Pirellula sp. SH-Sr6A: one gene and its partners. The protein of the gene in region 1 interacts with the protein of each later gene in a pairwise test. Links are inferred from orthologs where the notes say so. Each region holds a gene or a part of one and is shown in the gene's direction. Other genes may lie near its edges.

Evidence for each region. Proteins that work in one complex are often made in the same cells at the same time.
Region 2: the proteins of VN12_RS19265 (region 1) and recO interact in binary tests that used the Escherichia coli proteins (3 or more experiments, as listed by UniProt). The link is inferred for Pirellula sp. SH-Sr6A from one-to-one orthologs.
Region 3: the proteins of VN12_RS19265 (region 1) and priA interact in binary tests that used the Escherichia coli proteins (3 or more experiments, as listed by UniProt). The link is inferred for Pirellula sp. SH-Sr6A from one-to-one orthologs.

What each region holds. Positions count from the first base shown.
Region 1 is NZ_CP011272.1:4,990,311-4,997,786, forward strand. The notes cover bases 3,007-6,006. They hold VN12_RS19265 (single-stranded DNA-binding protein), read left to right. Parts: upstream 3,007-4,272; coding sequence 4,273-4,740; downstream 4,741-6,006. Other genes in these bases: VN12_RS19250 (50S ribosomal protein L25), read left to right, coding at 3,007-3,070; pth (aminoacyl-tRNA hydrolase), read left to right, coding at 3,110-3,727; rpsF (30S ribosomal protein S6), read left to right, coding at 3,792-4,214; rplI (50S ribosomal protein L9), read left to right, coding at 4,783-5,298; VN12_RS19275 (class I SAM-dependent methyltransferase), read right to left, coding at 5,546-6,006. In the rest of the region: VN12_RS19235 (DUF1559 domain-containing protein), read right to left, coding at 1-310; VN12_RS19240 (DUF1570 domain-containing protein), read right to left, coding at 525-1,841; VN12_RS19245 (co-chaperone GroES), read right to left, coding at 1,935-2,261; more of VN12_RS19250, read left to right, coding at 2,447-3,006; more of VN12_RS19275, read right to left, coding at 6,007-6,712; VN12_RS19280 (response regulator transcription factor), read left to right, coding at 7,394-7,476. UniProt on the Escherichia coli protein: Plays an important role in DNA replication, recombination and repair. Binds to ssDNA and to an array of partner proteins to recruit them to their sites of action during DNA metabolism. Acts as a sliding platform that migrates on DNA via reptation.
Region 2 is NZ_CP011272.1:4,590,582-4,597,956, reverse strand. What follows is about bases 1,796-4,694. They hold recO (DNA repair protein RecO), read left to right. Parts: upstream 1,796-2,807; coding sequence 2,808-3,581; downstream 3,582-4,694. Other genes in these bases: bamD (outer membrane protein assembly factor BamD), read left to right, coding at 3,578-4,694; VN12_RS17600 (NAD(+)/NADH kinase), read left to right, coding at 1,921-2,805; dxs (1-deoxy-D-xylulose-5-phosphate synthase), read left to right, coding at 1,796-1,914. Also shown: VN12_RS17610 (polyprenyl synthetase family protein), read left to right, coding at 1-7; more of dxs, read left to right, coding at 10-1,795; more of bamD, read left to right, coding at 4,695-4,987; LPS assembly lipoprotein LptE, read left to right, coding at 4,984-5,514; dtd (D-aminoacyl-tRNA deacylase), read left to right, coding at 5,521-5,961; VN12_RS17575 (glycosyltransferase family 87 protein), read right to left, coding at 5,924-7,216. UniProt on the Escherichia coli protein: Involved in DNA repair and RecF pathway recombination.
Region 3 is NZ_CP011272.1:2,717,788-2,725,300, forward strand. Bases 1,796-4,832 are described here. They hold priA (primosomal protein N'), read left to right. Parts: upstream 1,796-2,188; coding sequence 2,189-4,477; downstream 4,478-4,832. Other genes in these bases: VN12_RS10680 (glycine--tRNA ligase), read left to right, coding at 1,796-2,177. Outside these bases: prmC (peptide chain release factor N(5)-glutamine methyltransferase), read left to right, coding at 1-515; more of VN12_RS10680, read left to right, coding at 570-1,795; VN12_RS10690 (DUF1559 domain-containing protein), read left to right, coding at 4,849-5,970; VN12_RS10695 (carboxypeptidase-like regulatory domain-containing protein), read left to right, coding at 6,086-6,529; VN12_RS10700 (hypothetical protein), read right to left, coding at 6,545-7,513.

The sequences.
Region 1 (7,476 bases):
TATCCCCTTCGAGAAACGGGAGGAGGAATGATTGCCCCGACCAAGGCTGACCGGCCGATCCCCCCAAAGTGATCGTCGAGGGTGGAAAGGATTTGAAAGTTCCCTCGTAATTGTGCAGAGCCAAACCGAGCTGCTTGAGATTGTTTTGGCATGACATCCGCCGCGCGGCCTCGCGGGCAGCTTGAACCGCCGGAAGCAACAATCCAACCAAAATACCGATGATCGCAATCACGACCAACAACTCCACCAAGGTGAAGCCCGTTCGCAGTGGCCTCGACCGAATCACCCCACGGCCATTTGCGCAAGCCATCTCATCTCTCCAACGCTACGCATCGACCTAACGCGATTCCTTCCGTCCCGCAAACGCAGAAACACTCAGAAGGATCGGTCAAACGTGGCTGGCTGAGGTTCGTCTTTGAACACGTCAAAGAAAATCCAATCGCTGGCTTCGCCGTCTCTTATTGAGACTGTGTTTCAAGAGAATAGTGAGACCGGCCTAGAAGTCAAGATGGGACTGCTGCGGGTTATCGAAGACGCTGCAGGTGGCGAAGGAAGTCTCGGTCGAGTTTAGCCAGATCCTCGCCGAAGCAGGAGCGGAAGAGATCGAGCCGTTCTCTCGTGGGGGGTTGGGTTCCCACGGGGATTTCACGAATGAGCTGAAGGTATTTGACGAAGTCTTTGGAGCGGGTTTGGACCAAGAAATGGGTGAGCCCCCACGCCTCCGCGTAGCAGTGGGTCATGGTTTCCCCGTTTCGCAATCGGTTATCGTCGGAAAGAAGGAGGGCAAGCGAATCGGCGGTTCGGAGCGGGATATATTGAACGAGATTGTTGTAGTTGTGTTGATTGATCTTCCCGATTCCTCCCCATCCTCCTTTGCTGGTCAAGTCAGGGGATTCGAAATAGGTCGCCAGTCCTTCGCTCAGCCAAAGCGGGCTAGCTCCAAGTCGAGTTTGCAGTCCGCAATTGAAAGCGATTTGGTGGCAGGCTTCGTGGACGATGGTAGCGACGGTCCGTTCCGCTTCTGGGCGGGACAGGATTTGTTGCACCAATATATCGCGATTGACTCGCATATTGCTGGGAAGCATTCCCTCGACACCGGTCAAGTCATACGAGGCAAGACGGTTCGTACCTTGGTGGTAATAGCCGAATGTATTCTCCGCGCCTTGAAATTCTTGGCTCGCATAGCGGACGTAATCCGCTTTGGTTTCGAAGATGAGCGAAACCAATGGAAAGCGGGGCGCCGTGAGCTCGAAACCTTTGGATTTCCAGAAGCGATGGAATCCGCGGTAGAGTCGTTCGTACAGATCGACATTCCATCGCGCGTAGGCTTCCGTTGTGTTGTAGCAAAGGAGGAAGTGATCGCTGTCGAGGACGCGGCTGTTCGGGGGCATCCAACGCAGCATCTTTTGTCCCAGTTCGACCGGTTTGGTGGGTTCGAGCAGACCGGTCTGGGATTCTTTGGCCACCAATTCCTCTGGAGATATCGCGGTGAGTGCTCCATCGGCATCGAGGACCAGGAGCCCGAAGCCATCCCGTTCCGCCACCAATTCTCCTTGAACCGATTTGGCTTCTCCGTTCTCGCGGTACCGGATAGAGGTCATGAAGCCCAAGTCAGGGACGGAGGCGTCTGTTGAAGTTCCGGAGGACTCTTGAGCGTCGAGGCAGCGAATGCGTGAGCCTAGAGACAGGGTGTGGACCGAAAGGGCAGCCGCGGCAGCGATCCAATTCCTCCGATCGCAGACTTTGCGACCCTTTGGGTGAAGCCCGGAACGCGTGACCGAGCGCGGATCTTTCGGAGGAAACGGAGGTTGGGGATCAGCAGGATGGGGGTGGGAGTGCATGGCTATTCCTGCTCCTGATGAAAGATCCCTGAAAAGGTCGACTCGGTCACCGCAGCCGTCCAGTGCCGATCGCAGCTGGCCAATCGCATTCGACTAGTCGAGATCGGCGGGCGGCTTGCTGCGGAAGACCGCAACCACATCTTCTACGGGGATCACATAAAGTTGGTTGTCGACTTCGAAATCGACGGGTATTGCGTTTTTGGGGTGAAAAAGAATTTTGTCGTACTGTTTGAGGGGCACATCCTCATCGTGTTCGATCTGCTGGCTAATCGTAACGATTCGTCCGGTAATGGTGGGGATTTCCGCCGCGTCGGGGAGTGCGATCCCTCCGCGAGTTTCCCGTTTTGGCTCGTCTTTACGGACGAGCACGCGGTAACCGATGGGTTCGATGTAGTCAAAGTTCGTAGATTTTTTTGCCATGGCCCCAGCATAGGGGAGGAACGGAAATCGACAAGTACATTTGCACTTGCGTCGACCGGCAAATTCGTCATACTCCTGGGCTTTCCCCAAACGAAAACGACGGCCGCTCCGCGCGGCGATCGTAAACCTAAATTGCGTGGACTTGTCCATGCGTGTCGTTATTTTGGCACCGGAATAGCTTAGGAATGATTGAAACAATCGAAGTAGCGAAGCGCGAACAAGTTGGTTCGCGTGCAATGATCAAGATCCGAGAAAAGGGTTTGGTGCCTGCAATTCTCTATGGTCACGGCGAAGAAAACATTTGCTTGACCCTGCCTTTGGACACGGTCAACAAGCTGATCAAGCACGGCACCAAACTGGTCAATCTGACCGGGTCCGTGACCGATACAGCTTTGTTGCGATCGGTGCAGTGGAGCAGCATGGGTGACTACGTCATCCACGTCGATTTCGCACGCGTTTCGCAAACGGAAACGGTGGATGTGACGTTGCCTGTCCATTTGCATGGCGAAGCCCCTGGCGCGATGACCGCTGCAGGTCAATTGCGATTTGTGGCACACGAAGTGGTGATTCGCTGCCCCGCGGCGAAGATTCCTGAGTTCCTTTCGTGCGACATCAGCCATTTGCAGCTAGGTCAGTCGATTCACGTCAGCGAGCTGAAGCTTCCAGAGGGAGCGTCGGCAGTTACGCCTGGTTCGATCGTCGTGGTTCAAGTAGCGGTAGCAGCGGGTGAAGAAGCCGCCGTTGCAGCGTCGGGAGCTTCGGAGCCCGAGTTGATCCGCAAGGAGAAGCCAGCCGATTCGGCTAGCTAGTGGGTTTCGGTTGTGGAGTTGACCCCCTCACGAATGTCGATGGTGGTAGGGCTCGGGAACCCAGGGGCCAAGTATCATTGGACCCGGCACAACATTGGATTTGAATGTTTAAATTTAGTCCATCGGAAGCTTGGTTCGCCGAGCTTGCAGACTAAATTTGAAGGCCAGTTTGCAAAGGTCAAGCAGGGCGGGCAGGATGTCTGTTTGGTTTGGCCTTTGACCTATATGAACTTGAGCGGACGGTGCGTTGCACAGTTTGCAAGGTTCTACCGCATCGAGCCAGCGAATATACTGGTGGTTTGCGATGATTTGAGTTTGCCTTTGGGCAAGCTCCGGATTCGCAAATCGGGCTCGAGTGGTGGGCAAAAAGGGTTGGAGGACATCCTTCGTTGCCTGGGCACCCAAGACGTCCCGCGTCTTCGGATCGGGATCGACCCGACGCCGGATAGGTGGGAGACCGCGGATTATGTGTTGAGCAAATTCGCGGCCGCCGACAAAGAAGTCGTCGACCAAGCGTTGGTTCGCGCGGATGCGGCCATTGCGTGTTGGTGGAGCGATGGGATCGACGTTGCGATGAATTTGTTCAACGCGTCGGAACCTCGTTCGCCGAAGAGACCTAAACAGAAACCATCGGACACATCCCCAGGGAGCGACTAGTCGCTTCGAAAACACAGGCGATCCGGCGAAGGGATCGCGAATAACAGCGTAGGAGTTGAAAAAGTTGGCTACCGGAATTTACGAATGCCTTTTTTTGTTTGATAGCAATCACTACGCCCGCGACCCGGGTGGTGTTGCCACCTCCGTTCAATCGATGATCGCAGATTTGGGTGGGGAGATCTTGGTATGCCGATTGTGGGCCGAGCAGCGACTTGCTTACCCGATCAACGGTCACAACAAGGGTACCTACTGGCTTGCCTATTTCCGACTCGATACATTGAAGCTCAAAGAACTGAATCGGACTTGCCAGCTCAACGAGAGCTTGCTCCGTTTCATGTTCACCAAAATCGATCCGCGATTGATCGATGCGTTGGTGGCGCACGCCCAAGAAAAAGTTGTTGTGCCCATTGATGCTCTCGAACGACAGCCCGTAGGCGTTGGCGTGGGTGCCGACGATGAAGAAGAATCCGAGGTTGAGGACGAATAAGAGATTCGGGCTCGGCCAAACGTTGCCGTTAACGGCTTAGAGACCGGGAGTGCACAACATGGCTAGCTACAATCGAGTTATTCTCCTTGGAAATTTGGTTCGAGACATCGAACTGAAATACACCACCTCGCGATTGGCGGTATGTCAAAACGCGATTGCCGTGAACGAGCGGCGAAAGAATGCAGCAGGCGAATGGGTCGATGAGACCTCCTTCGTCGATGTAACCTTTTTCGGTAGGACCGCAGAGGTCGTCGCCGAGTATTTAGGCAAGGGTTCCCCGATCTTCGTCGAGGGCAAACTCAAGCAGGATACTTGGGAAAAGGATGGCCAGAAGCGAAGCAAATTGTATGTGATCGTCGATCGCATGCAGCTGATCGGGAGCCGCAATGAGTCGAAAGGCTCGGGGGCTCCTAGGCCGCAAAGCAACGGCAACCGATTTGCAGATCAGGAACAACATGTTTCTCCCGATATGCACGTGTCGGAGGTTGGGGATGGTGGCTTCATCGACGAAGACATGCCCTTTTAATACAGAACATTATTTTAAAACCGCTTTGGTTAGTGATTTGAAATGACAACACGAAAGATGCGTACTCCGACATTTCCTCGTCTTCCCAAGGGACCGAATGGCGGTATTCAGCTGATGCTCATCCAAAACGTCGAGCATCTCGGCAAAGCAGGGGATGTCGTTGAAGTCAAACCTGGGCACGCGAACAATTATCTCCTCCCAGAAGGCTTGGCGATCGTCGCCACCGACCACCACAAGCGAATGGTCGATAAGCACCGCGCCAAACTAGCGGAAATCGAGAAGCAACGACTCGCTTCCCTCCGCCAACTCGCCGATCAGTTGTCGAAGCAATCGATCAACGTCGAAGCCAATGCAAACGACGAAGGACATCTCTACGGTAGCGTCGGCGCAACCGAGATCGTCTCCGCTCTCAAGGCCAACGGCTTTACGATCACCAGCGAGCAAGTACGACTCGAAGGGGTTCTCAAGGAACTGGGGCTCTACACGGTCAAGATTCAATTGCACCAAGAAGTCGGCACCGAACTCAAGGTGTGGGTGGTTCCGACCGCCGCCAACTAGGTCTCCGAATCGAGTTTTCGATCCGGGGAGCTACGGCGAGATCAAGTAGGAGCCTCACCCAGCCACCTCCATTCCTGCATTGAAAAAGAGCCGGTTCTTCGAACCGGCTTTTTTGGTTTCCTGTTGGCTTTTTAGTTTCCTGTTGGCTCCGGGCGTTACGTCCGTCTGGGATCTCCACGGACCCCTCCCCCCAGACCGCCTGTGCAGAATCGCTTTTCCAGAAAAACGCGTTCCAAGCAAAAGACCGCTAGGCCTTCGGCTTCACCCCCGATGCGATGTGGTATCGCCGGGACGGAAACAATTCACCCTCTTCAAACCACCTTCCCAAATTAGCCTCGTACCAGTTGGGATGCTTGGTCACCAACACCAACCTCCCGCCAGGCCTCAGCGAACGGTGAGCGGCCGCAAGAAACTTCTCGGCAATATGAAAGTCGCCGAAGTAGGGCGGGTTGGCGAGTGCCATGTCGTAGGAGCCGGGCTCCCCGTAAACGCCTGTCCAATTCACTTCGGTCGTCAGATTGGTCAGCCCATTGAGGCGAATTCCCCGCTGCACGCAATCGATCGCACGGGCGTTGGCGTCGACCGCGTGGACGCGGGCGCTCGGATCCCTTTTCGCTAGGCCGAGAGCCACCGAACCGGCACCACAGCCGATATCGATCAGCTTGGACTCTGGGTAGACGTCGACCGCATCCAGCAGCTGCCTAGCTCCATTGTCGAGGTGGCGATGGGAGAAAACTCCGGGACGCGTCACCATCTTGATCAGCTCATCGCAGTCCCGATAGGCGAGCTCGCAAGCAAAATCCTTGCGCTTCTTGAGTTCTGCTGTTTTCTCAATCCAGTAGACCGTTCCCTGCTCGTGCTTGCGAACCTTCACGCTGCGCTCGAAGGTCTTGAGCTGATCGAGAACCCAGCGATCGTCCGGATTATCGACCGACACGAAGAGCACCCCTCCGAGCACCAGGTGATGGAAAAGCTGCTGAATGTAATCCCTGGAAAGCTCTCCTTCGCCTGTCGTCACCAGCGAAAGGAGGCCGGCGTGGAAGCGGGAGTCGGGAAGATCGGCATCGCACAACACCTCGACATTCCCAGGTGATGGGACCGGGGAATTATCTTCCGCCAGCTGAAGATGCCCTTCGGTCCGACTGGCCTGGAAGGAATCGATGTGGAAGCATTGGACCTGAAGCCGGAGCTGTTCCCCCGCCGTGTGACGAGCCAGCCCTTCGGCGGCCTGGTGCCGCCCGGAGGAGATACTGACCAACTTCAATCCTTCGAGATCGGGAATCCCAAGTTTCTTACGAAGACCCAGCCAGTCCCAGTCGAGGAGCGTGCCAGCCAAGATGGCTTCTTCGGCTCGAGGAGGCAAACGGCGGGCAACCGGTTCGTAGCCGTCGGAGGAAGTAGGGGTTTCACTCATAACTTGATCGTCGAAAAAGCGGATAGGAAGGGAATCCGTATGATAGACGCTCTGCGCGGGATTCCTATTCGAGTTGCTCGGTCTGGACGAAGTTCGAGAAGAATTGCCTTCTCCGTCACTTGCCCAAAATGTAAACTACTCCGTGCAGTTTCTTCCCCTCCCGATGAGACACGAAGCGGACCGTCGGAACCAATCTTCGCGCGTAGAACCGCATGGACCATGGAATCGTGGCCGGCATCGAACAAACTTATGCACCGAATAGACCGATGCTTGAACGACGCCCTTGCGTCAACCCAAAGCGACACATCGCCGAGAGCGTTGAATAATTGAACGGCCATCGAGGGACTTTTCAAGCCGTTCTATGGAAACGAGTACTTTCCCTGCATTTTTGCACTATTTTTCAAACGAGATCGCTATGGAAGCATCGAGGAACAAGCCTGACTTTTCGAGCGGAACCGAAGGGAAGATTTCTTCGATGCGCGAAACCTTTCGTAGGCGTTTGTGTTTAAGTATCGGCCAAAAAACGATGCAACCTCTCGTTCGTGCGGCTGGCTTGTGAGCTCGGACGCAGTTCGTGAACTAACTTGGTAGTGACCAATCGAAAGACCAGCAATGAGCTCCTCGTTAACAGCATCAACTTCTCTTCAATATCTGGATTCGCACTCGTACGCAGCCTCTTCCGTGCCCTCACTCGAAAACGTCTACATGACCGTTTACATCGTCGATAGCGATCCGAAGGCGCGAGGGGTGGTGAAGAAGCTTGC
Region 2 (7,375 bases), 400 kb from region 1 along the record:
TCACTAGGCATGCACGAACTGCTTTCGAAATTGGAGTCCTCTGAATCTCTGCATTCGATGAGCATCGAGCAGCTCGAGCAGTTGGGGAGCGAAATCCGAGATGTGCTCTGCAATCTCTTGGCGACCCGTACCGCTCACTTTGCCTCGAATCTCGGAGTCGTGGAGCTCTGTTTAGCGTTGCATAGTGTTTTCGACTTTCGACGGGATCGATTGATCTGGGACACCGGGCATCAGATCTATCCACATAAATTGATAACCGGTCGTTACAACGATTTTCAGAGCATACGCATGAAAGGGGGATTGATGGGTTACCCCAATCCTTCTGAAAGTGAGTATGACTTGTTTATGACCGGCCATGCCGGCTGTTCCGTATCGACCGCCCTCGGATTGAAGAGCGGCGACGATCTTCAAAATGAAGGAAGTCGAAAGAGCATCGCCGTGATCGGGGACGGAGCATTTCCGTCGGGGATCGTCTTTGAAGCGATGAACAATGCCGGGGAGCTAAACTCGGACTTGATCGTCATCCTCAACGATAACAAGATGTCGATTTGTCCACGCGTCGGTGCGGTCGCCAATTATCTGGATCGTTTGCGAACCAACCCCTTCTATACCGGGCTCAAGAGCGAGGTAGTGAAGGTACTCAACAAGCTCCCGCTGTTCGGCGATCCCGCAGAGAAACTCTTGGCTCAAATCAAAGAGGGGGTCAAGGCGGGGATGGTCGGCGGCATGTTGTTCGAGGAGTTTGGATTCCGCTATATCGGTCCGATCGACGGCCATGACATCCATCTGATGCGAAAGTACTTGGAGATGGTGAAGAATCAGAAAGGTCCGACGTTGCTCCATGTGGTGACCGAGAAAGGGCGAGGATACAAGCCCGCGGAACGGGATCCCGTCTACTTCCATACTCCGCCTGCATTCGAGGACGAAGATGGTTCCCCCAAGGTCCGCTCCACCCTGGAGAAGCCTGCGTTCACCAACTTCGCTCGCGATGCCATCTTGAGCCAGATGCATAAGAATGAAAAGGTGACGGTGATGACCGCGGCCATGTGCCAAGGGAACAAATTGGAACCGGTTCGCGACGCCTTCGCCGATCGCTTTTTTGATGTGGGAATCTGTGAATCGCATGCGGTCGCTTTCGCTGCTGGCCAAGCCAAAACCGGGTTGCGTCCGATCGTTGCCATTTATTCGACCTTCATGCAACGCTCGTACGACCAGATCTTTCAAGAAGTATCGCTGCAGAATCTTCCGGTTTGCATGATGATGGACCGAGCTGGATTGACCGGCCCGGATGGTCCGACGCACCACGGTGTGTTCGATATTGGCTACATGCGCGTTTTCCCGAATATCGTCATGATGGCTCCTGGGGATGCCACCGAAGTAGAACCGATGCTGGAGTTCGCGCTGCAGCACAATGGTCCAACTTCGATCCGCTATCCCAAATCGTCTGCATTGACGTTTGAACGCCCGTGCCAGCCGATCGAGCTTGGGAAATCCGAAACGATTCGTTGGGCGACCGATGGCGCCATCATCGCGTGCGGTGCCATGTTGCAGCAGGCCTTAGCCGCTGCAGATCTTCTCAAGCAAGAGGGGATTGAGGTAGCGGTGATCAATGCGAGATTCATCAAACCGCTCGACACGGAAATGCTTGCACAAGTGTTCGAAGAATGCCGATTTGTCGTGACGGTTGAGGAAGGTGCCTTGATGGGTGGATTTGGTTCGGCAGTTCTGGAGACGGCCTGTCAGCACGGTTGGGATACTCGAAGTCTCCGGACGCTCGGATTGCCCGATCGGTTTATCGAGCATGGTGAAAGGAACGACCTCCTCGCCGATCTAGGCTTGGATGCAGCTGGAATCGCAGTCGCCTGCCGAACTCTCAGCGCTCGTTACTCCGACGCTAGCCACGCGGGAGTGTGATGCCACGTGTCTGAACACTCCGTTGCATCTTGGAGGTCCCTGGGGCGCGAGAAACCTCGCGTCGTTGTGCTCGCTGCACCGAATCGACCCCGGGTGGAGTCGGAGTTGCCGAAACTGCTGCCTTGCATCGAACGTCATGCCGAAATTGTCGCGGTCGACAAAGCGTTTGAATATGACTTTGAGCATTGCACTTCCGATCTCGTCGTGGTGCTTGGCGGGGACGGGTCGATCCTGCAATCTGCGAGGCAGATGAAGCATCGGCAGAAGCCCGTGTTGGGAGTGAATCTCGGGAAGCTCGGATTCCTGGCGGCGATACAACCCGACAAATTCATGAATGTTTGGCCCGAAATCGCGAAGGGGCATTTCACCCTCACCAGTCATTTGATGTTGCAGAGCGATGTGTATCGCGGAGACGAATTGCTCCATTCGATGATCGGGCTGAACGAAGCGAGTATTCTCGGGGGACCGCCTTATTCAATGCTTTACATCGATCTTTTCATCGACGCAGCCTTGGCCACCACCTATGCGTGCGATGGCTTGATCATCAGTACTCCCATCGGTTCGACGGCGCATAATTTATCCGCAGGGGGACCGATTCTACGCCGAAATCTGCAAGCCTTTGTGATCTGTCCGATCAGTCCCCATACCCTGACGATGCGTCCGGTTGTCGATACGGCGGATCGGGTGTTTGATCTGATGCTCCGAGTCGATCATCCCACCGCGAGCTTGGTCGTCGACGGACGGGTGGTTTGCCATCTAGAACGAGATATGAAGGTTCGCATCGCTCGCGCGGATTCGTCCTTTCAGTTGATCGGTGTCCCTGGGCATGATGACTACCAAGCCTTGAGAGACAAGCTGGGGTGGAGCGGCAAGCCCAGGTTGGCGGAATAACTATGGGGTTGGAGAAGTCCGAAGCGATCCTGTTGCGTTCGGTCGCATGGAGCGAAACAAGCTTGGTGGTGACTCTGTTCACCCGCACCCATGGTAAAGTCTCCGCGGTGGCCAAGGGGGCTAGGCGGCTGAAGAGCCCGTTTGAGAACGCGCTCGATTTATTGGCCAAGTCCCAGATTGTCTTCATCGAGAAGCTGAACGATACCCTCGATATTCTTACCGAGGCCAAATTGGTGCGTCGGTTCAAAGGTGGTCAACATTCTTTGCTATCACTCTACGCAGCCTATTACCTCGCTGAGCTGACGCATGTGCTCACCGAGAACCATCAACCCATGGAGGAACATTTCGACGTTCTCGATGCGTCGTTCGTTAAGTTGGATGAAATGGAGGATCCTGCGAAGGTCGTGCTTCGATTTGAGATGGAATTCCTGCGAGCGCTTGGTCATTTACCGACGTTTGAGCTTTGCGCGGGATGCGGGAATTCTGTAGAGTCCGGGCGGAACCGAAGCTACTTGTTCGGAATCGACGCGGGAGGAGTGCTTTGTGATTCTTGCCTCGCAGGTCAACGGTATGTCCTGCGATTGCGCGAGGAGACAATCACTTTCCTGCGAATGGTTGCATCGGACGGCGATGGACTGGTCGACAGCGTGGGTAGTTACCGGGACCTATCCCCCACCACGCGAGGCGAAGTTCGATTTGCGATGGAGAAGTTCATTACCCATTTAGCGGATCGGCGATTGCGACTCATGGATTTCTTGGAGGAACTAAAACGTTGAGGAAGACCAAAAAGCTTCATAGCCTCCGGGTGAACCCTCGCACTTGGATGGTGCAGATCGTGTCTGGGATTGCACCTCAGATTCGATGGATGCATTTCGCCTGGGTCGTTTCGCTTTCCGGCTGCGCGACGCTGGGACTCACCAAGAAAGAGGACGAATACGATCTGGCCAAGCGAGCGATCGAGGGGTACCAAGACGCCGAAGGGAACTACGTGCGTCCCGAGGGGCGACTCGCCGAAAAACAACGGAAGAGCAATATGCCCGGATTGCTCAAAAATGTTCCTTTGATCGGAACCAGGCCCGCCAATCCCACGCTGGCCAAGACGCAGTTTCAACAAGCGGAGGAGACCTATCGCCAGGCCATCGACTTGTTCAAACAAGCGCAAAGTAGCCCGGAAGAGTCCCGTGATTCCCAGATCGCCGCGGCCGCTGAGTTGTTTGAAAAGGCTGGGAAACAGTTCGACGAGGCAGGAAAGAATTGGATCAGCTCCTACCTGCATCAAGACTCGCTTCTCATGGCTGCAGAAAGCTATTTCTTTGCCGAGCGCTATCCCAAGGCAGAAGATCGATACGTCAGGCTGGTGAAAGACTACCCCCGCACACGCTATCAAGACCATGTCGACAAACGGCGGATGGAAATCGGACTCTATTGGAACCAGTTCGATGATCAGTTCTACCATGTGAACTTCACCGACAAACGGAAACCGTGGAATGACACAGCCAAACATGGTATCCGCGTTTTGGAGAAGATGCGGCTCGACAGTCCGACGGGGAAGCTTGCGGATGACGTAACCATGGAACTGGCATCGAGCCATTTCCGAAATCAAAAGTGGATCGAGGCGCTCAATACGTATGACGAGCTCATCATGACATATCCCGATTCCCGACATCTCTACAGCGCTCATTTGCTCGGCATCAAATCCGCACTCGAATCCTATCGAGGCCCCGATTATTCCTTCGATCCGTTGGACAAAGCGGACAAGTTCTTCCGGAATTTGAAACAGTTTCCGGAGGATTATCGCCGCGATAAAGATGAGATCGACCGCATGTACACCGAGTTGGTGAATCGCAAAGCGGAGAGGCTTTATCACAATGCGGAGTATCGATTCAACAAAGGGGAGGCAGGCGCGGCGCGGTTAAAGTGTGAGGAGATCATTGAAAAGTTTGATCAAACCGCCTTTGCACAACCTGCCCGGGATATGCTCGCCAAGCTGAAAGAGATGCCCGATGAACCGACTCCGTATTTGTCCGAGTTGACGGTTCTGTTTCCAAGTCGCGATAAGACCGCTCCGCTCCGCAAACCCCTTCCTGAGGAAGTGATCGAGTCGGACCGCAAAGAGCGCGAAGCGAGAACGGCAAGGCTCTTGGAATCGACTCCCGTCGAAGGCGGAGTGATTCGAAGATGACCAAGAGCCTCGCGGGTGGAGTATTCCTGTTGCTCCTGTCGGTTTGTATTCCGGGATGTTTGGGATACAACATCGGCACGCGCAGCTTGTACCGAAACGATGTTCGGACTATTCACGTTCCGATCATCAAATCCAATTCATTCCGACCGGAGTTGGGAGTACAGCTCACCGAGACGCTTCAAAAAGAGATCGAACGAAGAACCTCCTACAAACTGGCCGATTTGGGTACTGCAGATTCCATTCTTACCTGCCGGATGACGGGCGATTCCAAACGAGTGATCGGCGAAACAGGAACGGACGAACCTCGTCTGCTTCAAACGGTGATGTCTATCGAGATGAGTTGGGTCGATCGACGCAATCTTCCTTTGGTCGAGACACGTTTTCTGCCACCTGGAGAGACGAGCTTCCTCTTTTCGGATAACGCGGACTTCGTTCCAGAAGCGGGGCAATCGATTTCGACGGCGAATATGAGAGTGGTGGAGCGATTGGCGAACCACATCGTCGATCAGATGGAAGCCCGCTGGTAAGGATGGATGATGCGAGCGGTGTTGCAGCGTGTTTCGAAAGCATCCGTAACGGTTGAAGGAACGGTTGTTGGCAAGATCGATCGAGGATGGATGGTTCTCCTCGGAATCCGCAGGGGAGATTGCCGCGAAACAGCAAAATGGCTTGCGGAAAAATGTGTCGGACTCCGAGCCTTCAGCGACGAAGCAGGAAAGATGAACCTATCGGTTCGCGATGTTTCGGGCTCGATGTTGATCGTGAGTCAGTTCACGCTCTACGGCGATTGCATCAAAGGCCGGCGACCTAGCTTCGATCAAGCGGAGGAGCCGGGGATCGCAAACGAATTGTATGAGTTTTTCTGCGAGCAAGTCGCCGCGCAAGGGGTTTCGGTCGAAAAGGGAATCTTTCGTGCCGACATGCAGGTATCGCTCGTCAACGACGGTCCGGTAACCCTGATCGTGGAGCGATGATAAGGCTCGACATGCTGCTAGAAAGTCGATAACTCAATCGCAGCTCGCACAGCATGCCTAGCAAGACAACGGGTAGGAGTGGGATTTGCCAGAGCGCATACACATCGGGCGCGAGCACGAAGGCAAGTGATAGGGTGACAAAGTAACAGATGCCGCGTCGCGGGTCAGTCGCCAGCATCCAAACGATCGGAAGCAGAAGGATGCACAGATCGTAATGGTAAAAATGAGGACTGAGCAGGATCGTCGCCAGCATCCACGTCATCCAGCGTTTGGGATCGTTCCAGCGCGATCGATCTTCCACGGCGGCGAGGAGCGCATAGAGGGCTAGCGGGAGACTGATGGCCATCTTTCCCCACCCAGACCAACCGATAGGCAGGCTGCTCGCCAAGCTGATCAGATTGCAGGACCAATCGAGATGAAAACCGTGTTGGTCGGTGTAGCGACCGGCGGTCGATGCGATGGACAGAAATCCGGCCCATGCTTCCTGCGGGAAGAACCATATGGCAGCCCCCCAAAGGACTGCCGTCGACAGAGCCATCCCACCTAAAAATCGCCATCGGCGATCGAGGACCATCAAGAGAGGGAGGAGGAAGCAGAGAGTCGGCTTGATCGTTACTAGACCGGCCACCAGTCCTGCTGCAAACCATCGCTCCTGTTTCAGCCAGCGGCATACGATCACAAAAAGGAGGAGCCATAGAACGCTCTTTTGCGCCAAGGTGATCGATAGGAGTAGAGGCGGAAAGAGGAGCACTGCAATCCAAAGATAGGGACGTACGCCTGGTGCTTGTCCCTCGATGGACTGCAGAAGAATCGATGCGAGGCAAGCGGCGCTGAGTAAGAACGCCAGCCAGCCCATCACTGCAAAGCGATACGGCAAGGCTCCCCAGGGGGAAAAGAAAAGATAATGGGGAGGTGGGTAGACCGGAGGGAAAAACTGATTGGCATCCCACTCAAATCCGGTGACCATCGGCTCGTGTTGCGAGGCGATGAATTGTTCGGAGTAGACCGACCCGATCTGTCCGTTCCAGATCATGTGCCCTCCGATCCATTCCTGCAAAAAGTCCGCGCCGTAGGGTGTGGATTGGAGGATGGTGGACCATTGGTAGTTGGGAGAAAAAAACAAGTAGATGCACCCGACTAAAAAAAACGCCAAGACGGGTAGCAATTGCCGATACGGCCAAGAGGTTGTGAGGGGTCCGTTGGTCGACGACGCGGCCGTTGGCGATTTGAAATCGTTGGCGCAGTTGTCCAGCATCGTGGGAACCCACTCGCGGTGGTGAGCATCAAAAGGGAAAGCGGTTTTCGGGGATTGTTCCCCATCGGTGGAGCGTAGGTCGCTGCGCGGCGAAGGTGGAGTGAAACAAGCCGCAGAGAGAGAAGATCCGAGTGGGGATCGCAGAGGGATCGATAGAAT
Region 3 (7,513 bases), 2.3 Mb from region 1 along the record:
GCGCCTTTGCCATCGCGGACGTATGCACGGGGAGTGGATGTGTCGCGGTAAGTCTCGCTAAGAATCTGCAGAACGTTTCCATCCGAGCGATCGACATCTCGGACGAGGCGCTCGCTGTGGCACGCCGCAATGTTGAGGACCATGGCGTCGCCGGCATCGTCGAAGTTTCCCAAGGGGATTTGCTCGACGGGGTAGCTCCCGCGTCTCTCGATTTTGTCGTTTCCAATCCACCTTATGTCAGCGAGCAGGAGTTCCAACAACTGGATCGATCCGTACGCGAATACGAGCCTAAGATTGCGCTCGTGAGCGGAGATGCCGGGACCGAGATTATCGACAAATTAGCCCATCAAGCCATTGAGCGATTGAAATCTGCCGGATGGTTTCTATGCGAGTTCTCCCCGATGATCGCCGACCAAGTGGAATCGAATCTTCAACAAGACGGTCGGTGGGGAAACATCACCGTCCTCAAAGATTTAGCGGGCCACAAGCGATTGATCGCGGCTCAGAAGCTGTAAACTACACCCTTTCGTTCCTTTCCTTTCACACCAGAGACGTCTTCAGCCATGCAAATGGAAAAACTCGTATCGCTCTGCAAGCGACGCGGATTCATGTTTCAGTCGAGCGAAATCTACGGCGGATTGAACGGCTTTTGGGATTACGGTCCCCTGGGAGTGGAGCTTAAGCGGAACATCAAAGATGCATGGTGGCACGATATGTGCCAAGGCCATAATGAATTGGTGCAGCCTCAGGGGGCACCGTCACCCTATGAAATGGTGGGACTCGATTGCACCATTTTGATGCACCCTCAAGTTTGGAAATGTTCCGGTCACTACGATCTGTTCCATGACTTCATGGTCGATTGCCGTTTGAGCAAGAAGCGATATCGGTTCGATCAAGTTCGGGGGAAGTGGGTCTCGCGAGGCGAGCAAAAAGTGTTCGTGACCGTTGTTGCTGATCCTGAAAATGAGAACGACGAAGTGACGCGGCGCGCGCTGAAGTTCTTCAATTTGCGCAGCAAGAATGCGGATGAGCTAACTCTAGCGGACTCCTTCCAATCGCTCGACAAACTGACCGCGGAAGAGCGCACGTTCGTCTTGGCGCCGGACGCGAACGAAATCAATACACTGACCGACCCTCGCGAATTCAACTTGATGTTCAAGACCTACGTCGGTGCATTGAGTGGTGAAGAGGGAGCGGCGTTCCTGCGACCAGAAACGGCTCAAGGGATCTTTGTGAACTTTAAGAATGTCCTCGACAGCACTCGCGTGCGTGTTCCGTTTGGTGTGGCTCAGGTCGGCAAGAGCTTCCGAAACGAGATCACCCCTCGCAACTTCACCTTCCGGTCGCGTGAATTTGAACAGATGGAGATCGAGTTCTTTTGCCATCCCGAACAATCTCCTGAGTGGTACGCGTACTGGAGGAACCGCCGCTTGAAGTGGTACACCGAGCTCGGTCTTTCCGGCGATCGATTGCGAATGCGCGAGCATGATCAAGACGAGTTGAGCCATTACTCGTGCGGGACCGCCGATATCGAATATGCGTTCCCATTCCTTCCCGAAGGGGAGTATGGCGAACTCGAAGGGATTGCGCACCGGGGGGATTTCGATTTGCGATCCCATTCCGAGGGCAAGCTGGATCCGCGTGAACGGCCTCTCAAACTGGAGTTGAACGAGCACGGTCAACCCAAGCATCGAGGCAGTGGTAAAGACCTTTCGTATCGCGACGATCTCACCAACGAGCGCTATATCCCGCACGTCATCGAACCGTCGGCAGGTGCCGATCGCGCGACATTGGCGTTCTTGTGCGAAGCGTATCACGAGGACCAGGCGCCTGACGAGGATGGCAAGATGCAGTCGCGTGTCGTCATGAAACTTCACCCCCGCATCGCCCCTTACAAGGCAGCCGTATTCCCCCTCGTCAAGAAAGACGGCATGCCCGAGATAGCGAAAGACATCTACGGAGCCCTCAAGAAGAAGTTCAACGTCTTCTACGATGAAAAGGCTGCAGTCGGTCGTCGCTATCGACGTCAAGACGAAGTCGGGACCCCGTATTGCATCACGGTCGACTCGCAGTCATTGCAGGATCAAACCGTCACCATTCGCGACCGCGACACGCTCGAACAATGGCGGGTCAAGGTGGATGATGTCGTCGCCGAAATCGAAGGTCGCGTCTCCTAACGCGAACATCCATGGAGTTGCACCAAGGGGAATTGTTTCCAGACGATCGAGCGCCGTGGGAGATTGATGCCGCCAACGAAACTCCATCCGCGTCGGTCGTCTTTCCCGAGGCCCCCTATGGTCCATACGATTACCGGATCCCCGACGAACTAGCGGGGATCGTCCAGCCCGCGATGCGCGTCGTCGTCCCTCTCGGAAAAGGGAATCGAGAGATCGTCGGCTATGTTCTGTCGATTCAGATGGCGATGGTCCCGCAAAGCAGTCTCAAACCGATTCTGCGAACAGTGGATCACGAGCCCCTTTGCAATGGATCGTTGCTCCAGCTCATTCAGTGGATGAGTCGCTACTACTTGGTGCCGTTGGGGCAAGTCTTCGAGGCGGTGATACCTGCCGGCGTGCGTGCCGGGGCGGGGACTCGCAATCAGACCCTTCTCAGGCCTTCTGAATTAGCGAGTGAAGAACGGGCAGTCACGGCGCTGCCAACCAAACAACGTCAAACGCTCCAGCAGTTGATACTCGCCGATGAGCCACTTTCGATCGAACAACTAAAGCATCTCGCTCAATGTTCGGATGGAGTGATTAAGAAGCTCCGCGATATCGGTCTGATCGAATCCTATACGGAGCGAGTCATGACCTTTGACGCATCGACAGTACCAGGAAATTTCGAACGAATCCCTGCACCTGCATTATCCGCCGATCAGCGACTGGCGTTGCAGACCATCTTCCAGTCGATCGAATCGGGAGAGCATTCGACGATTCTTTTGCATGGTGTGACCGGGAGCGGTAAAACCGAAGTCTACATGCAGGCAATTGAACAAGTCGTTTCGTATGGCAGACAAGCGATTGTCTTAGTCCCAGAGATTAGTCTTACACCGCAAACGCGAAGTCGATTTCAGCACCGCTTCCAGTCCGTTGCCGTCCTTCACTCCAGCATGAGTGGTCCTGAGCGACATTATCAATGGCGCCGAATTGCCGATGGACATGCGCAAGTCATCATTGGGCCACGGAGCGCGATCTTTGCACCCGCTCCTTATTTGGGATTGGTAATCTTGGACGAGGAGCATGAGAATACTTTTAAACAAGAGACTGTACCGAGGTACCATGCGAGAGACGTTGCGATTCACCGAACGGCTCTTGAAAAAATCCCGCTGGTTCTGGGATCGGCAACCCCCTCGCTTGAGACCTTTCATCGCGCCCGTCGTGGGCAGTTCCGAATGGTGTCCCTCCCAAGGCGCATTCTGAATCGACCATTGCCCGAAGTGACAACGATCGATTTGCGATCGACGCGAATCGACGTCAATCGGGGTTCGTTGTCGAGACCTCTCTTGCAAGCGATCGAAAGAACGTTGGCCGAAAAGGGTCAGACCATTCTTCTATTGAATCGCCGCGGCTATGCCACCTCGATTCAGTGTCCATCCTGCGGACACGTCGTGAGTTGTCCCGATTGCGACCTCCCGTTAACCCACCATCGCGATGGAAGCAAGGCGACGTGTCATTACTGCGATTACACGATTGCTGCCCCCAACGTTTGCCCGAAATGCGGATTCGATGCCATCCGATTCGCCGGATTGGGGACACAAAAATTGGAAATGGAGGTTCAAGCTCGCTTTCCAGACGCGGTCATTGCACGAATGGACTCCGACACGATGAAAAAGCCGGGGAGTCATGAGCGAGTGCTCGCCGAGTTTCGCGGCGGGAAAGTTCAGATTTTGCTCGGCACCCAAATGATCGCCAAGGGATTGGACTTCCCGAATGTGCTGCTGGTTGGCGTGATCAATGCCGATACCACACTGCACTTCCCTGACTTCCGAGCCTCGGAGAAGACATTTCAGTTGGTCACACAAGTCGCGGGGCGGACCGGTCGCGGCGATCGAGCCGGCGAAGTATTGGTTCAGACTTACTCACCGGACCATCCCGCGATCGTGGCGGCTTGCAAACACGATTACAAGATGTTCTCCAGCCAAGAACTCAAGCAGCGTGAAGAATTTGGTTATCCACCCTTCTCGTCATTAGCTCGAATCATCTTTCGAGGGCCTGATCAGGTCGAAGCCAATGAATTCGCCGAAGGGGTGGTAAAGAAGATTCAGCTAGAGATCGCGCGCGTCGGGGCCAAAATTCGAGTTCTCGGCCCTGCACCTCCCCCGATCGCTAAATTGCGGGGGCACTATCGATTCCATGCGATGCTGATTTCTCAGGACGCCGCCGCACTCAATGCTTTGCTCTCGCGTATCCAGTCCTCCACCAAACCGCCGGGTGAGAATCTCTACCTCATCGACATCGATCCCCAGGACATGCTCTAGACTCCCGACGGCAGACCGTCTCAAGCTCGCACACGAGTCAGCCGAAGCCGCACCTTGATACCGCCGCGGAACTCAATCATTTCCGCCCCTTGTCCGCCCGTCTTCGCCCCTCCCCCCTCTTTTGGTGGTGAAAATAATTCCCAAAGTAGTGCAACAAAGAAGATTAACCTGCCACTAAATGGCATTTTAAGCGCGTTTCCAAAACAGGTTATTGCTTTAGTATCGAATCTTATTTTTTCGTAGATTACTTTCTCTCAAAAGGCGCGCAAAGCGCTTTATCTAACCCTAGTTAGTTTGATAAGATCAAAGCTCAACCTTCGACAGCGAGCCGGAGGGTGGTCTTCTAATCTTTGTTCTTCGGAGATTTCGAAATGCGGCGCTCATGGAATCCATCGCGACGGGGCTTTACGTTGGTCGAATTGTTGGTGGTCATCGCCATCATCGGCATTTTGGTCGGACTTTTGCTACCAGCCGTTCAAGCGGCGAGGGAGGCGGCCAGACGGATGCAGTGTGGGAACAATCTGAAACAGTTGGGATTGGCGATTCACAACTACGAATCCGCCTTCAAACGATTCCCCGCGATGCAGTTGGGGACAGGAGGGGCACACCCGGGTAGCGTCCAAGGCGCGGCGCAAAGAGTTTGCATGTCCGGTCATTACGCGCTCCTTCCTTTTCTGGAGCAGAACGCCTTGTTCCAAGATATGAGCAACAACAATCTGGAGCCATGGAATGGAAACAACGTTTATCGCGTTCGTGTCCCGTTTTTAGAGTGTCCCAGCAGCAGCGGTGTCTCGGAGCCAACGGATAACAACAGAACGCGTGGTCTTTCAAACTACGGTTTTTGCGCGGGCGACAACTATGCGATGTCGCAGATTGTTCAAGGCTCAACCGAAGAACGAAACGATGCAGCACTCTCCGGTCAAAAACGCTCGATCAACAACCGTGGAATTTTCGGACGATTGAATTTCCCCAAGATCGGTGAGATCTCGGACGGGACCAGCAACACGGTGGCGGTGGCTGAGTTCCGACGTCCTAATTCGCAGCAGTCGATCGGGATGGTTCTCTTGATCGCCAGCGACCCAGCCACCTACGCTCCCCTCAGTTGCAAAGCGCAGTGGAATGGTCGTACGTTTGTGAATCAATCGCTCGTGTTCACCGGGGATACCGCTCGTGGCTATCGAGCTTGGGCGGGCAACGTCTTCTTCAACGGTGTGACTACGATCCTTCCGCCAAACTCTCCCTCGTGCATGGTGAGCAGCGGCTCGGTTTCCCCACACTGGTTTGGTGGTATCTATAGCGCAGGTAGCGAGCACACTGGGGGAGCGCAGATCGCCATGGCCGACGGTAGCGTTCGATTCGTTTCCCAAAACATCGACTCCGGGAATGCTGCGGCTGTCGCACCTGCGGCTGGTGGCGGAGGGATCAGCCCCTTCGGTGTCTGGGGAGCGATGGGGACGAAGGCCGCGGGCGATGTCTTCTCCAACGAACTCTAAGATCGAGTCTGTTCACGAATCGAGCCGAAGCCCGTGGGCTTCGGCTTTTCTCGAGCGGCTCCGGTGAAGCTGCTTGTTTAACAACCACCTATTCCCTTACTTAACGATGCAATTTATGAGTCTGTCATTTCTATCACGCTCGATGTTCTGTCTCGGCGTTTGTAGCTTCGCCGTTTGGTTGGGTTGCGGACCGAAGAGCGATCTTCCGAAAACGGTCAAAGCGCAGGGAGTCGTGACCCTAGACGGCACACCCGTCGACTTGGCCACCATCGTTCTGATCCCCGATGCGGGGACTTATAGCGCCGCAGGCGTCAGCGACAAAGATGGCAAGTTCGCGTTGAAAGCCTTTGACGAAAAAGCGGGCGCTGTTCCAGGCTCGTACAAAGTCGAAATCACGAAAACCGTGGTCCAAGACAAAGGAGAAAAAGGTGGAGAAGCCGTTGTCAATGTGGCCTATGGCCTCCCAAAGAAGTACTCCACATTCACCACCTCAGGATTGAAGCTCACGATTCCCGATCAAGACACGACGGACATCAAGTTTGAACTAACCTCGAAATAGTCCGCGGACATCGACCTAGCGCAGGATGACGAGATTCGACGGCTTGCCGTTTTCATCATCCTTATGTACTTCAACGGGCCGCTGCGGACTGAGATTGCCCGTACCAAAGTCTGTGGTCCATAGATAGGCTGTTCCATCTTCTACTTCGTATCCGTAGCGTCCCCCTTCCACGAGTTGCACGTCGGCCGGTCCCAGGTCGACGTCGTGCAGATCGGAGAGGCTCGTCGGCCACTGCTGCTTGCGAAGCTTATACAACCGAATCGCTACTGCCACGCGTGCCCATTGCCGAGTATTTTCGGTTCGAACAAAGGCGTTCGCCACCGATTCCACCGCAGGGAAAACCATCCCCATATAGACGGCCGAACCATCGAAACTGGGCCCAGACATATGATCTCGGATCCGTTCGTTCAGTTCCCTACCTGCCGTTTTCAGCGATGCGAGAGGGACTCGATGCAGTCCCGCAACTTCATCCATCCAGTTCAAATGCTTCAGTCGGCCGCTAGGAGTCAATGGAAAAAGAGTGAGGGCCATTTGCTCGCCTGCGCGCCACTCACGAGACGAGAATGTCCCGCTCAACGCACGCTCCCCGTGGATGCTGTTCTTCCATCGCTCCGGTGTGTAATGGGGTGATTTCAGATCGGAAAGAAGTTTCTCCAGATCCGCTTCGTTCCATTGATTGTGGGTTAATGAACGAAGGATGGACTCGGTGTACATACCTCTCAGCGCAGCAGTAATTAGTTCTGAGATTAGAAAACCCGGCGAATCGAAGACCTTGGAAATTCCTAGCATCGCATCCAAGTCCTCCATAGCCCGATGCGTATCCCCGGTGTAATAGGCGTATTCAAAATCGAGCATCAGCAGCCGAGAAATCGACCTCGCTTCCTGCAAATGAACCAAAAGTGTGTCCACTCCGTGAAACTCGATAGGAAAGTACACAGGCTTCGGAAACTTCAATGCCTCCAAGATTTGTGCTCGTACGGGCTT